DNA from 2 places in the Citrobacter sp. VF227 genome. Region 1 is predicted to be linked to the other one. Evidence: riboswitches for the same ligand, from Rfam matches in the RefSeq annotation. Region 1 holds a riboswitch; the other holds the start of a gene.
The links. Region 1 has a riboswitch for thiamine pyrophosphate ahead of thiB (thiamine ABC transporter substrate binding subunit). Riboswitches for the same ligand answer to the same signal wherever they lie in the genome.
Positions count from the first base shown of each region.

Region 2: it holds a riboswitch for thiamine pyrophosphate, as region 1 does, so the genes downstream of both, thiC (phosphomethylpyrimidine synthase ThiC) here and thiB (thiamine ABC transporter substrate binding subunit) in region 1, are expected to answer to the same signal.

Region 1 is NZ_JBRFVF010000003.1:404,635-412,417, forward strand. Features, by position in the region: gene thiP (thiamine/thiamine pyrophosphate ABC transporter permease ThiP) at 1-1,244, opposite strand, end outside; gene thiB (thiamine ABC transporter substrate binding subunit) at 1,220-2,203, opposite strand; TPP riboswitch at 2,234-2,357, opposite strand; gene sgrR (HTH-type transcriptional regulator SgrR) at 2,404-4,059, opposite strand; gene sgrT (glucose uptake inhibitor SgrT) at 4,159-4,287, shown strand; gene ACU8YC_RS14310 (sugar efflux transporter) at 4,396-5,574, shown strand; gene leuD (3-isopropylmalate dehydratase small subunit) at 5,617-6,222, opposite strand; gene leuC (3-isopropylmalate dehydratase large subunit) at 6,233-7,633, opposite strand; gene leuB (3-isopropylmalate dehydrogenase) at 7,636-7,783, opposite strand, start outside.
Region 2 is NZ_JBRFVF010000015.1:6,703-14,485, reverse strand. Features, by position in the region: gene thiE (thiamine phosphate synthase) at 1-572, opposite strand, end outside; gene thiC (phosphomethylpyrimidine synthase ThiC) at 572-2,470, opposite strand; TPP riboswitch at 2,554-2,676, opposite strand; gene rsd (sigma D regulator) at 2,727-3,215, opposite strand; gene nudC (NAD(+) diphosphatase) at 3,312-4,085, shown strand; gene hemE (uroporphyrinogen decarboxylase) at 4,136-5,200, shown strand; gene nfi (deoxyribonuclease V) at 5,200-5,880, shown strand; gene ACU8YC_RS23575 (YjaG family protein) at 5,914-6,504, shown strand; gene hupA (nucleoid-associated protein HU-alpha) at 6,691-6,963, shown strand; gene ACU8YC_RS23565 (DUF1481 domain-containing protein) at 6,975-7,667, shown strand; gene zraP (zinc resistance sensor/chaperone ZraP) at 7,691-7,783, opposite strand, start outside.

The sequences.
Region 1 (7,783 bases):
ATGAGTGCATTGGTAAAAATGACAATGCCGTCAGCGGATTCGGGGAGCCCAACAGTATTATTGAGCAGCAGAAAGAAGCCGGTTGCCAGCACGATGCCTGGCATGGCGAGGATCATCATGCCGCTCAGCTCCAGCATCTGACCTGCCAGCATCTGCTGTCGTGCACGAAGTTCACGACTGCTCCATAACAGCATCATGGTGAGTATGACGCACAACGCACCTGCCGCCAGCGCGATGCGCAGTGAGGTTCCCAGGGCCTGCCACAGTACGGGTTGCCTAAGAACGTCCAGCACATGGCGGTTAAGACCATCGACAATCACTGCCAGTAGCGGCGGTAGCAACAGCAGCAGGGCCAGAATAATCAGCAGCGAGTCGGCCAGACGGCTGTGCAAACGATCGTCTGGATCGCGCCAGCCCTGAACCAGTGTGGTGCCCGGCGCAATAGCACGGCTCAGGCGTTGGCTGAGTAGCACCAGCGCTAAACAACACAGCATCTGGATCAACGCCAGCATGGCGGCGCGGGCGGGATCGTAATCAAAGTTCAGCGCCTGATAAATAGCCAGTTCGATGGTGGTGGCTTGCGGCCCGCCGCCCAGCGACAGAACAGTGGCGAAGCTGGCGAAACAGAGCATAAAGATGAGCGCTGCGACGGGAAGGATTTGCCGACGAAGCCACGGCCATTCAACAAAACGGAAGAAATGCCAGCCGCGCATCCCGAGTTGAGCGGCTAACTGTCGCTGTTCGCCGGGAATATTCTCCAGCGACTGCAACAGCAGACGGCTGGCCATTGGCAGATTGAAAAAGACGTGCGCCAGCAGAATGCCCTGCAAACCGTACGGCGAAAAAGTCCATTCCAGCCCTAAGGCATGCCAGAGTGAGGCCAACCAGCCCTGACGACCATAGACGCTAAGAATACCGAATACCGCGACCAGCACCGGCAGGATTAACGTCATGGCGCACAGGCGCAGCAGCGCCAGACGTCCTGGAAAACGGCGACGATAGAGCGCCCGGGCAAGGAAAATCGCCGGGACAACCGACAGCACAGCGGATAGAAAAGCCTGCCAGAAAGAAAAGCGCACCACATGCCACAGGTAGTCATCTTGCCACAGCGAGAACCACTCTCCCTGCGGGGCGTTAAACCACAGCGCCAGAAATGCGGCCAGGGCCACGGTCACCATCAGCGTGGCGGCGGTAAGCCCTGGAACCAGCCAGCCGGGAATTAACGGCTGACGGCGCGTTGCCATTCGCTAATCCATGCCTGACGTTGAGCCGCAACCTGCTGCGGGGTAAATTCGAGCGCAGTGGCTGGTTTTTCCAATTGCTCAAATCCTGACGGTAGGGCGACCTGCGTCACCGGATACATCCAGTTGCCGGTTGGAATCGCATTCTGGAATGCCGGAGACACCATAAACTTGAGGAACTTCTCGGCCAGTTCCGGCTGCTTGCTGGCCGCAGTACGCGCGGCGACTTCCACCTGCAAATAATGGCCTTCGCTAAAGTTAGCGGCGGCGTAGTTGTCTTTTTTCTCGGCGATGATGTGATAAGCCGGAGAGGTGGTATAGCTGAGTACCAGATCGCTTTCACCTTTCAGGAACAGGCCGTAGGCTTCACTCCAGCCCTTGGTGACGGTGACGGTTTTTGCCGCCAGTTTCTGCCAGGCCTCTGGCGCTTTATCGCCATAGACTTTCTGCATCCATAGCAGCAGACCCAGCCCCGGCGTACTGGTACGCGGATCTTGATAAATGACGCGCCATTTTTGGTCGCTTTCAACCAGTTCCTTCAGGCTTTTAGGCGGATTCGTCAGCTTGTTTTTATCATAAACGAAGGCGAAATAACCGTAGTCAAACGGAACGAAGGTATCGTTTTTCCAGCCACCGGGCACGTTAACGGCGTCACTTGCTACGCCACTTTTGGCGAACAGGTTAGTTTGTGTAGCGGCTTCCAGAAGATTGTTATCCAGGCCCAGCACAACGTCGGCTTTGCTGTTTTTTCCTTCCATGCGCAGGCGGTTAAGCAGCGAGACGCCATCTTCCAGCGCGACCAGTTTCAATTCACAGTTGCAGTCAGCTTCAAACGCTTTTTTGATTGTCGGACCCGGCCCCCAGTCAGCAGCGAACGAGTCGTAGGTATAGACGGTCAGTACAGGTTTGGCGAAGACAGGCGCTGCGCACAGCAGTAAAAGCGGAAGACATTTTTTAAACACTTTGCACCTCAAGAGTTGGGTGGCAAAGGACTTGAGATAAGCCTCAAATCCCTTCGCCGGCATTATCCGGATCAGGTTCGACGGGTATCTCTCAGCCCATACGCAGATCGAATGATTTTGTGTATGTTTTTATTTAGCACCCCGTTGAGAACGGCGTTAGTGTAATGATTTTGTTGCTATGCGGCAATTAAGAGCCGGATCTACGGATCCGGTGGCGCAAACCACGCCGATTTAAAATCAAACCAGCCGAGAGTATTCATACGCAGTCCGCGCATACTGCGCTGCCCCTGAATGATCAGCCAGTGGTGGATTAACGGCACAATGGCCTTTGTGGCGAGCAGCTGTTGGCACCATGCAGCCAGGCTCATTTCGCCCGTTCGCCAGCGGGCCGCATCGTTTTCCCAGTCACGCGAGATACAGTTTTGCAGTAACGGGACTTCGCACAAATGGGCGAACAGTGAGAAGTCGAGCGGTAGGGTAAAGTTGGCGCTGTTAAGCCAGATATCGCTGACGATTTCTCCTGCATGCCATTGATCGTAGTCGATCTCCTGAATAGTCAACTGCACCTGATGCTGCGCCAGCAACGTCTTCATGATCTGCGCAATAATCCGATGTTCGATGTGATCGCGATAGTAGGTGATCGTCAGCGTTTCCAGCCCGGCGGGTTTTTCACCATGGCCGGGTTTTGCGTGATGCCAGCGGGGGAGTAAACCATACGCGGGAAACCACAGTCGCTGGTACTGTTCGTCGGCGTGGCAGATTAAATTGGTCGGCGAGAGAATGCGGCTTACCCATTCGCGGACCTCCTGGTTAGCTCCACGGTGGCTACGCGAATCAAACAGCAGGTAGTAGCAACCTTCTTCGAGGCGGCTTTCGATCGCCTTTTCATCCTCTGTGGGACCTTGTAGCGTCAAACCGCCGCCTGGCTCTTCGCCGATGTCAGGTAATACCCAAACGTTAACTTCGTCGATCAGGGCCCGGTAGCCAAAGTAATCATCAAATGCATGAATTTTCAGTTGGTTATTGGTGTTTCGTATTACCGCATACGGACCGGTACCAATCGGGTGACTGGAGAAGTTGTTTAGCGTTTCCCATTCTCGCGGCAGGATCATGGCGGGGACCTGCCCCAATAGCCAGGGAAGCCAGCGGTCTGGCTGGGCCAGATGGATATCCAGCGTCCAGGCCGTGGGAGAGACGATCTGCGTGATGTGTGAGTACAGCGGCAGGCTGTTAATGCGCATCAGTGAGGCGATAACATCTGCCATTTCCAGTTCGCGGCCATGATGAAAATGGATCCCCGGACGCAGGAAGAATCGCCAGTGTAAAGGTGAAATTTGCTGCCAGTGATGGGCAATGTCCGCTTCCAGTTCCCCATTTTCCTCATTTACCCGAATTAAGGCGCTGAAGATTTGCCGGGCGATATGGGTTTCGGAGCGGCGTAATGCCGTGCCGGGCAGCAGGTTGTGCATGGGGCGATAATAGAGAACGCGCATGATATGCCGACCCTGGCGAAAGCTGCGACCCAGATGGGAGACCAGCATTTGCCGTACGGCCGTTTTGTCACCGACCAGTTGCACCAGTTGATCGATGCGATCCTGTTCCAGTAGGTCTTCCGCGCGCTGCTGCTGGAGCGCCAGCCCGGTATAGAGGAATGTCAGTCGCGAGCGTTTACCTCGTCCAACTTCAGCTTCCCACGTTAACCAGCCGCGATCTTGCATGGTATTAAGCAGCGTACGCATATGGCGGCGCGAGCAGCTTAGCAGTTCCGCCAGCTCGTTCAGCGTCGTGTCTTGCGTTTTGCCGTCACAGCATTGCCACAGACGGATGAACTGTTGTTGCAAACGACCAGAAGACATAAAAGGGGAACTCCTGCGGAAAACTCAGCAATTTTATAATCCCTATATTAAGCCAATAATAGATTCCGATGAAGCGATGAGACAACGAAGGGGTCATCTATGCGTCAGTTCTGGTTGAAGTACTTTACCACGACAGAAAAATCGTCCTGGTTGGCTTGCCTGAGCGCACCGCAGCGCTTAAAGATGCTCGAAGAGCTGATGCAGTGGGAGATGACATCTGACTCCTGAATTGGAAATTGCAGACATCATGTGTGACTGAGTATTGGTGTTAATCGCCGCGCCAGCAGGTATTATCTGCTGGCTTTTTTCGTTTCAGCTGCGCTTAAAAGGAAAGATATGCTCTGGATTATGACCATGGGACGGCGCCTCAACGGCGTTTACGCGGCATTTATGCTGGTCGCTTTTATGATGGGCGTGGCGGGGGCATTGCAGGCACCCACTCTGAGTCTGTTCCTGAGCCGTGAAGTCGGAGTGCAGCCATTTTGGGTCGGGCTGTTTTATACCGTCAATGCGATTGTCGGGATCGTCGTCAGCCTTGGCCTCGCGAAACGATCCGACAGCCAGGGCGATCGGCGTAAGCTGATCATGTTCTGCTGCCTGATGGCGATTGGCAACGCGCTGCTGTTTGCCTTCAATCGCCATTATCTCACGTTGATCACCTGTGGTGTGCTGTTGGCCTCGCTGGCGAATACAGCCATGCCGCAGTTGTTTGCGTTGGCGAGGGAATATGCGGATAACTCCGCGCGTGAAGTAGTGATGTTTAGTTCGGTGATGCGTGCGCAGCTTTCGCTGGCCTGGGTGATCGGACCGCCGCTGGCCTTCATGCTGGCGCTGAATTACGGCTTCACGGCAATGTTTTCTATTGCCGCAGGGATTTTTGCCATTAGCCTGGTGCTGATTGCGCTGATTCTGCCGTCTGTCGCTCGGGTGGAGCAGCCCGTTGACGTGCCGTTGGAACAGACCGGCGGTTGGCAGGACAAAAATGTGCGTATGCTATTTGTTGCCTCCACGCTGATGTGGACCTGCAACACCATGTACATCATCGATATGCCGCTGTGGATAAGCCTTGAGCTGGGTTTGCCGGACAAGCTGGCCGGGATCCTGATGGGGACGGCGGCCGGGCTGGAAATTCCGGCGATGATTCTGGCGGGCTACTACGTGAAGCGCTTTGGTAAACGACGAATGATGATCGCCGCCGTCGCGGCAGGTGTGCTGTTTTACCTTGGGCTGATCTTCTTTCATAGCCGGACGGCACTGCTGGTGCTGCAACTGTTTAACGCGATCTTCATCGGCATTATTGCCGGGATAGGCATGCTGTGGTTTCAGGATCTAATGCCCGGACGTGCGGGTTCAGCGACCACATTATTTACCAACAGTATTTCGACCGGCGTCATCCTCGCGGGGGTGATTCAGGGTGCTGTTGCGCAAAGTTACGGGCATTTTGCCGTTTATTGGGTGATTGCGGCGATTTCTATGGTCACGCTGATGATGACCGGGCGGGTGAAGGACGTGTAATGACGTTGCCGGATGCAATATGCGCATCCGGCATAACAAGGTCTAGCGCATAAACGCCGGCTGCTTGTCTTCGTACTCAGTGATGGCCGCTTCATGCTGCAGCGTCAGCCCGATGCTGTCGAGACCATTCAGCATGCAATGACGGCGGAAGTCGTCGATTTTAAAGCGATAGGACTTCTCGCCCGCTTTCACTTCCTGCGTCTGGAGATCCACTTCAAATTTAATCCCCGGATTGGCTTTTACCAGATCGAACAGTTCATCAATCTGCGCATCGCTCAGGGTGACCGGCAGCAGTTGGTTATTGAAGCTGTTGCCGTAGAAGATGTCGGCGAAGCTTGGGGCGATCACCACTTTAAAGCCATAATCAGTCAGCGCCCACGGCGCATGTTCGCGAGATGAGCCGCAGCCAAAGTTTTCCCGCGCGAGCAGAATTGACGCACCTTTATATTCCGGGAAGTTCAGCACGAAGTCAGGATTAGGTTGTTGGCCTTTTTCGTCCAGAAAACGCCAGTCGTTGAACAGATGAGCGCCAAAACCGGTGCGAGTAACCTTCTGCAAAAACTGTTTGGGAATAATAGCGTCGGTATCAACGTTGGCGGCATCCAGTGGGACAACCAGGCCGGTATGCTGGGTAAATTTCTCTGCCATGGTAGTTTCCTTATTTGATGCTGCGAATGTCGGCAAAATGACCAGTAACGGCGGCAGCGGCGGCCATGGCCGGGCTGACTAAGTGTGTGCGACCACCGCGGCCCTGACGGCCTTCAAAGTTGCGGTTGCTGGTGGAGGCACAGCGCTCGCTTGGGTTCAGGCGGTCATTGTTCATCGCCAGACACATCGAGCAGCCCGGTAAACGCCATTCAAACCCAGCTTCGATGAAGATCTTGTCCAGACCCTCCGCTTCCGCCTGCGCTTTCACCGGACCAGAACCCGGCACTACCAGCGCCTGTACGCCCGGCGCGACTTTGCGCCCTTTGGCGATTTCTGCCGCTGCGCGTAAATCTTCAATACGCGAGTTGGTGCAGGAACCGATGAACACTTTATCAATAGCGACTTCTGTTAAGGGAATGCCCGGTTTTAATCCCATGTAAGCCAACGCTTTCTCAGCCGATGCGCGCTCTACCGGATCGGCAAATGACGCCGGGTCGGGAATATTATCGTTCACTGAGATGACCTGACCCGGATTCGTTCCCCAGGTAACCTGCGGCGCAATCTCTTCTGCCTGCAGGGTGACGACGGTATCAAAGGTTGCGTTGTCGTCGGTTTTCAGTGTGTTCCAGTACTCAACCGCGTGGGTAAAATCTTCGCCCTTCGGAGCGTGTAAACGCCCTTGCACATAGTTAAAGGTGGTTTCATCCGGTGCGACCAGACCCGCTTTGGCACCCATTTCAATGGCCATGTTACACAGGGTCATTCGGCCTTCCATACTCAACGCGCGGATGGCTTCGCCACAAAACTCAACCACGTGTCCAGTACCGCCTGCGCTACCGGTTTTACCGATAATCGCCAGCACGATATCTTTGGCAGTAATGCCTGGGGCTGCTTTGCCATTGACTTCAATCTTCATGGTTTTAGCGCGCCCTTGTTTCAGGGTTTGCGTCGCCAGCACGTGTTCAACTTCAGAGGTGCCAATACCAAAGGCCAACGCGCCAAACGCGCCGTGTGTAGCGGTGTGGGAATCGCCGCAGACGATGGTCATTCCCGGCAACGTCACGCCTTGTTCAGGCCCCATTACATGGACGATCCCCTGATACGGATGGTTCAGATCGTACAATTCGACACCAAATTCATTGCAGTTTTTGATCAATTCCTGCATCTGAATACGCGCCATTTCGCCGGAGGCGTTAATGTCTTTGGTCTGTGTGGAGACGTTGTGGTCCATGGTGGCAAAGGTTTTACCTGGCTGGCGAACTTGACGTCCATGCGCGCGCAGCCCATCAAATGCCTGCGGAGAGGTCACTTCATGCACCAGATGTCTGTCGATATACAACAGCGGGGTTTCGTTTTGCGCCTCATAGACGACGTGCGCATCAAACAATTTTTCGTATAACGTTTTGGCCATGATTACACCCCTTCTGCGACATAACGGGCAATAATGTCACCCATTTCATCGGTACCGACTGCGGCAGCGCCACGGGCTAAGTCACCGGTGCGAATACCTTCTTCTAATGCGCGGTTGATGGCGCTCTCAATTGCGGTTGCCGCATCATTG
Region 2 (7,783 bases), on a different contig from region 1:
AGGGTGATAGCGCTGACCACGGCAATGCTGCCGACGCCGGTTGCCAGCACCGCGGGCGCACGTTCCAGACTGATGCCGCCGATGGCGACGGTTGGATAGTCGGCCAGACGCGCAATATGACCCGCCAGCTGTGTCAGCCCCTGCGGAGCGGAAGGCATCTGCTTGGTTTGCGTGGGGAAAACGTGGCCGAGTGCGATGTAAGAAGGCTTAGCGGCCAGTGCGACGTCTATCTCCATATCATCGTGGGTGGAAACCCCCAGGCGTAAGCCCGCCGCCTGAATGGCCTGCAGATCGGTAGTTTCGAGATCTTCCTGGCCCAGATGCACGCCGTAGGCGTTGTGCTTAATCGCCAGCCGCCAGTAGTCGTTGATAAACAGGCGGGCGTCATAACGACGCCCCAGCGCGATGGCAGCGATAACATCCGCTTCCACCTCTTCATCGCGTTTATCTTTGATACGCAACTGGATCGTGCGCACGCCCGCCTCCAGTAGACGCTCAATCCATGCCACGCTATCCACCACCGGATAAAGCCCGAGGCGGAACGGCACGGTCGGGAAATCAGGCTGGTACATTACGCCTCCTCTTTTTTAAGGTAGATTTCGCCGCCTTTGGCGCGGAAGTTTTCCGACATATCCGCCATCCCCAATTCAATGGTTTGCGCGGCGGCATAATCACGCACTTCCTGGCTGATTTTCATCGAGCAGAACTTCGGCCCGCACATGGAGCAGAAGTGGGCGACCTTACCGGACTCCTGCGGCAGGGTTTCATCGTGATAAGCGCGGGCGGTGAACGGGTCGAGCGCGAGGTTAAACTGATCTTCCCAGCGGAATTCGAAGCGTGCTTTCGACATCGCGTTATCGCGGATCTGCGCGCCCGGATGCCCTTTGGCGAGGTCAGCGGCGTGAGCGGCGATCTTGTAGGTGATCAGCCCCTGTTTCACATCTTCTTTGTTCGGTAAACCGAGATGTTCTTTTGGTGTGACGTAGCACAGCATCGCGCAGCCAAACCAGCCGATCATCGCCGCGCCAATGCCGGAGGTGAAGTGGTCATAGCCCGGCGCGATGTCGGTGGTGAGCGGCCCTAAGGTGTAGAACGGCGCCTCGTGGCAGTGTTCCAGTTCTTCGGTCATGTTGCGCTGGATCATCTGCATCGGTACATGCCCTGGGCCTTCGATCATCACCTGCACGTCGTATTCCCAGGCGATTTTGGTCAGCTCGCCCAGCGTATGCAGTTCGGCGAACTGCGCTTCGTCGTTGGCATCCTGAATCGAACCCGGACGCAGACCATCGCCAAGAGAGAGTGAAACGTCGTAGGCGGCGCAGATTTCGCAAATCTCACGGAAATGTTCAAACAGGAAGTTCTCTTTGTGATGGGAGAGGCACCATTTCGCCATGATTGAGCCGCCGCGCGAGACAATTCCGGTCAGGCGTTTAGCGGTCATCGGCACGTAGCGCAGCAGCACGCCCGCGTGAATGGTGAAGTAGTCGACGCCCTGTTCGGCTTGTTCCAGCAACGTATCGCGGAATGCTTCCCAGGTGAGATCTTCGGCGATCCCATTGACCTTCTCCAGCGCCTGGTAGATCGGTACGGTGCCTATCGGCACCGGGCTATTACGCAGGATCCACTCGCGGGTTTCGTGAATATAGCGACCGGTGGAGAGGTCCATCACCGTATCTGCTCCCCAGCGGGTTGACCATACCAGCTTTTCGACCTCTTCTTCGATAGAGGAGGTGACCGCCGAGTTACCGATGTTGGCGTTCACCTTTACCAAGAAGTTGCGGCCGATGATCATCGGCTCGGATTCCGGGTGGTTGATGTTAGCAGGAATAATCGCCCGGCCTGCAGCGACTTCATCACGCACGAATTCCGGAGTGATATTTTCCGGCAGGCGAGCGCCAAAGTTCATCCCCGGATGCTGGTGGCGCAGCACTTCACTACGAATACGCTCGCGCCCCATGTTTTCACGGATAGCGATAAACTCCATTTCCGGCGTGATAATCCCCTGACGGGCGTAATGCAGTTGGGTCACGCGCTTACCGGTTTTGGCGCGCTTTGGCGTCAGCAGGCCGCTGAAACGTAGCTCGTCCAGGCCATCGTCGGCCAGGCGCTCTTTGGTGTAAGCGGAGCTACGGTCGTCTAATTCTTCGCTATCGTTACGCGCCACAATCCACGGCTGGCGCAGTTTCGCCAGCCCCAGCTGGACGTTAATCGCCACGTCAGGATCGCCATACGGCCCGGAGGTGTCGTACACCGGTACGGCTTCGTTATCTTCAAATTGCGGATTGTCTTTGCTGCCGCCAATCAGCGTCGGGCTAAGTTGGATTTCGCGCATAGGGACGCGGATATCCGCCTGCGAGCCGGTGATGTAGATGCGTTTTGAGTTCGGAAAGGCGGTCCCTTCCAGGGTATCGATAAAGTGTTGGGCTTGAGCGCGCTGTTCGCGGCGTGATGGTTTAGTAGTGGCAGACATAGCTCATTCCAAATAAAAGTAAGGATATGGCTTGTCAGACGACGGATGAAGCAAGAGATAAGCTCGCCCGGGGGCGATGCTATTGCAGATTGACTCTTGTTCCCTTCGCAGGTTTTAACCTGATCAGGTTCCGCGGATCCCGAATTAACGGTCTCAGCCTTTTCCACTCATGCTGTTGTGGAAAATAAGCACTCCGACAAGAAGTAACCTCAGTAAAGAGGTAATGAATGTAAATTACGCGTTAATGCGACAAATCTCAAGCAGGACGTTTGAGAGTGCCACTCTCGTGCATCGCATCAAATACCAGCATGATCAGCTTATCTTCGAGTACGAACCTGGCTTCCAGCGCCTCGCCGATATCTGATAAAGCCTGTTGAAATTCAAGGAAGTTATCATGATCAATGGCGGTCTCCAGACTGGTGTCATAGTAGTCCATGATCTGTTGTGTGTTGGCTTCCAGCAGCGGCCAAATTTTTGTCGCTTTTAAAAGCTGCCCGTTCCCTTCCAATTTATGGAGAATACGTTCATAAATACTGAAGTGTCCGGTGGAGAGGTAATCGACCAGGCTCTGACAAAAATCATCCAGCGCCTTTTCATTGAGCCGCATGTACGATTCTTTGCCAGGCTTAATGCCAACCAGATTGTAGTAAGCCACGAGCAGGTGCTTACGTACATGTAGCCAGCGATCAACCAGTTTATTACTTCCTCCGACGTGCTCCGTCAGGCTTTCCAGCTGGTTTAACATGATTGACTCCGCAAGATGGTGTTTAAGAACTGCTCACCCGTAAATGTAAAAATAATGTAAACAACATGCCTGTGAAGCAAAGGTTGCGCAAGAGATATGGATCGTATAATTGAAAAATTAGATAGCGGCTGGTGGATTGTCAGTCATGAGCAAAAGTTATGGTTGCCGCATGGTGAACTGCCTCACGGTGACGCGGCACGTTTTGATCTGACCGGGCAGCGCGCACTTTCTATCGGCGAATGGGAAGGGGAAACGGTCTGGCTGGTGCAGCAGCAACGTCGACACGATATGGGGTCGGTGCGCCAGGTTATAGACCAGGATGTTGGCCTGTTTCAACTGGCCGGACGCGGCGTACAGCTGGCTGAGTTTTACCGCTCGCATAAATTCTGCGGCTACTGTGGGCACACGATGCACCCGAGTAAAACGGAATGGGCGATGCTGTGCAGCCACTGCCGGGAACGCTACTACCCGCAAATTGCTCCCTGCATTATCGTCGCTATCCGCCGTGACGACGCTATCTTGCTTGCCCAACATGTTCGCCATCGCAACGGCGTGCATACCGTGCTGGCGGGCTTTGTCGAAGTGGGTGAGACCCTTGAACAGGCGGTGGCGCGTGAAGTCATGGAAGAGAGCGGCATTAAGGTTAAAAACCTGCGCTATGTCACTTCTCAGCCGTGGCCGTTCCCACAGTCTTTGATGACCGCATTTATGGCAGAGTATGATAGCGGGGAGATTGTTATCGACCCGAAAGAACTGCTGGAGGCGAACTGGTATCGCTACGATAATTTACCGCTGCTTCCCCCGCCAGGCACCGTCGCGCGTCGATTGATTGAAGACACTGTGGCAATGTGTCGGGCTGAGTACGAGTAAATAACGAGTGATGATACACTGATGGACTGACGCAATAAGGAACTGCAAAAATGACCGAACTGAAGAACGATCGTTATCTGCGTGCGCTGCTGCGCCAGCCCGTTGATGTCACTCCGGTATGGATGATGCGCCAGGCGGGCCGCTATCTACCGGAATATAAAGCCACGCGCGCCGAGGCGGGCGATTTTATGGCGCTGTGCAAAAATGCCGAGCTGGCCTGCGAAGTCACGCTGCAGCCGCTGCGTCGTTATAAGCTTGATGCCGCGATCCTCTTCTCGGATATCCTGACGATTCCGGATGCGATGGGGCTTGGGCTGTATTTTGAAGCCGGAGAAGGTCCACGTTTTACCTCACCGATTACCAGCAAGGCTGATGTCGACAAACTGCCGATCCCGGACCCGGAAGATGGGCTGGGTTATGTGATGAATGCGGTGCGCACGATTCGGCGTGAACTGAAAGGCGAAGTGCCGCTGATCGGCTTCTCCGGTAGCCCGTGGACGCTGGCGACCTATATGGTCGAAGGCGGTAGCAGCAAGGCCTTCACCGTGATTAAAAAGATGATGTATGCCGATCCAAAAGCGCTGCATCTGCTGCTGGATAAGCTGGCGAAGAGCGTCACGCTGTACCTGAACGCGCAGATCAAAGCGGGCGCGCAGTCGGTGATGATTTTCGATACCTGGGGCGGTGTGCTGACCGGTCGCGACTATCAGCAGTTCTCCCTGTACTACATGCACAAAATCGTCGATGGTCTGCTGCGCGAGAACGACGGTCGTCGTGTACCGGTGACGCTGTTCACCAAAGGCGGCGGTCAGTGGCTGGAAGCGATGGCAGAAACCGGCTGTGATGCGTTAGGCCTCGACTGGACCACTGATATTGCCGACGCGCGTCGTCGTGTGGGTCATAAAGTGGCGCTGCAGGGCAATATGGATCCATCCATGCTGTATGCGCCGCCAGCCCGCATCGAAGAAGAAGTGGCGACAATTCTGGCCGGATTTGGTCAGGGTGAAGGCCATGTCTTTAACCTGGGCCATGGCATTCATCAGGATGTACCGCCAGAACATGCGGGTGTCTTTGTCGAGGCGGTACATCGCCTGTCGGCGCAGTACCACCGCTAATGGATCTCGCGTCGCTGCGCGCGCAGCAGCTTGAACTGGCCTCTTCGGTGATCCGCGAGGATCGCCTGCAGAACGATCCGCCGGCTCTGATCGGCGGGGCGGACGTAGGGTTTGAGCAGGGCGGCGAAGTGACGCGGGCCGCAATGGTCTTACTGAAATACCCGACGCTGGAACTGGTTGAATACAAGGTGGCGCGAATCGCCACCACCATGCCTTACATTCCAGGCTTTCTCTCCTTTCGTGAAACGCCCGCGTTGATGGCTGCCTGGCAGTTGCTCTCGCACAAGCCCGATCTGCTGTTCGTTGACGGTCACGGTATCTCTCACCCGCGTCGCCTGGGCGTAGCCAGCCATTTTGGTCTGCTGGTGGATGTCCCGACGATTGGCGTGGCGAAAAAACGGTTATGCGGCAAGTTTGAGCCGCTCGCTGCCGAACCCGGAGCGCTAGCGCCGTTGCTGGATAAAGACGAACAGCTGGCGTGGGTCTGGCGCAGCAAAGCACGCTGTAACCCGTTGTTTATCTCTACGGGTCATCGCGTGAGCCTGGACCGCGCGTTGGCATGGGTTCAACGCTGTATGAACGGCTATCGTCTGCCGGAACCAACACGCTGGGCAGATGCGGCCGCATCTGAACGCCTGGCTTTTACGCGGCTTGCAGCAAAAACGCCCCATATCGGGTAAACTGCCGCTAATTTCCGTATTTGAGAACTCATCATGTTACAAAACCCGATTCATCTGCGTCTGGAGAAGCTGGAAAGCTGGCAGCATGTTACGTTTATGGCCTGTCTGTGCGAGCGCATGTACCCAAACTACGCTATGTTCTGCAAGCAAACCGAATTTGGCGATGGTCAGATTTATCGCCGAATTCTGGATCTTATTTGGGAAGCGTTGACGGTGAAAGACGCGAAAATCAATTTCGATAGTCAGTTGGAAAAGTTTGAAGAGGCCATTCCTTCTGCAGATGATTACGATCTGTACGGCGTGTACCCGGCGATCGATGCCTGTGTGGCATTAAGCGAACTGATGCATTCGCGTCTGAGTGGTGAAACGCTGGAACACGCAATTGAAGTCAGTAAGGCTTCTATTACCACCGTCGCGATGCTGGAAATGACGCAAGCTGGTCGCGAAATGACCGATGAAGAGCTCAAAGAGAACCCGGCCGTTGAGCAAGAATGGGATATTCAGTGGGAAATATTCCGACTTTTAGCCGATTGTGAAGAACGCGATATTGAGCTGATAAAAGGGCTTCGTGCAGACCTGCGCGAGGCTGGCGAGAGCAATATTGGTATAAATTTTCAGCAATGACACCACAAAACGTGATTTAACGCCTGATTTGTCATGCCTGAAGGCTTCCCATCTGCCCCCGGTCTGGTCTACATTTGGGGGGCGAAAAAAAGTGGCTATCGGTGCGTGTATGCAGGAGAGTGCTTTTCTGGCATTTCCGTCGCACTCGATGCTTAGCAAGCGATAAACACATTGTAAGGATAACTTATGAACAAGACTCAACTGATTGATGTAATTGCAGACAAAGCAGAACTGTCTAAAACACAGGCTAAAGCTGCTCTGGAATCCACTCTGGCTGCTATTACTGAGTCTCTGAAAGAAGGCGATGCTGTACAACTGGTTGGTTTCGGTACCTTCAAAGTGAACCACCGTGCTGAGCGTACTGGCCGCAACCCGCAGACCGGTAAAGAAATCAAAATTGCCGCAGCTAACGTACCGGCATTTGTTTCTGGTAAAGCACTGAAAGACGCGGTTAAGTAATTCGCGTGGCAGTGAACAGTTTTATCGAAGGGGCGGTTTCGCCCCTTTTGTCCATCTGGCGTCACTCGCTTTGGCTTTCAGGTGTTCTGTTACTGTCTGCCTGTAGTCGCCACTCTGAGCTTCCTCCGTTCACAGCCAGCGGCTATGTTGGCGATCAGGGGGCGGTACGCATTTGGCGTAAAGATTCCAGCGACGATGTTCACTTGCTCTCGGTATTTAGTCCGTGGCGTAAAGGTGATACCACCACCAGTGAATATCGCTGGCAGGGTGATACGCTCTCTTTGATAGAACTCAACACCTACAGTAAACCCCAAGAACATGTCCGTATACGCTTCGATGACCGGGGTGAGCTGAGTTTCATGCAGCGTGAAGTCGACGGTCTTAAGCAGCAGCTTTCCAGCGATCAAATCGCGCTTTACCGCTATCGAGCCGATCAAATCCGCCAGACAAGCGATGCGTTGCGTCAGGGACGGGTGATACTGCATCAGGGACGCTGGCATGCGAATCACACGGTTACGACCTGTGAAGGTGAGACGCTGAAACCCGATCTGGAATCGTGGGCGATAAACCATATTGAGCGCCGCCAGAGCCATTCATCCGTCGAGGTGAGTGTGGCATGGCTGGAAGCGCCCGAAGGGTCGCAGCTACTGCTGGTCGCTAATGAAGATTTTTGTCGCTGGCAGCCTACAGCCAAAACCTTCTGATAATCTGCCATCAGGTAATACTGTTACCAGTGGCCCATTCCCATATGGCCGCCGCCGCGATGGTTACCGCCACCGCCGCATCCACCGTAACCCATTCCCGCTCCGCGAGGCACGCC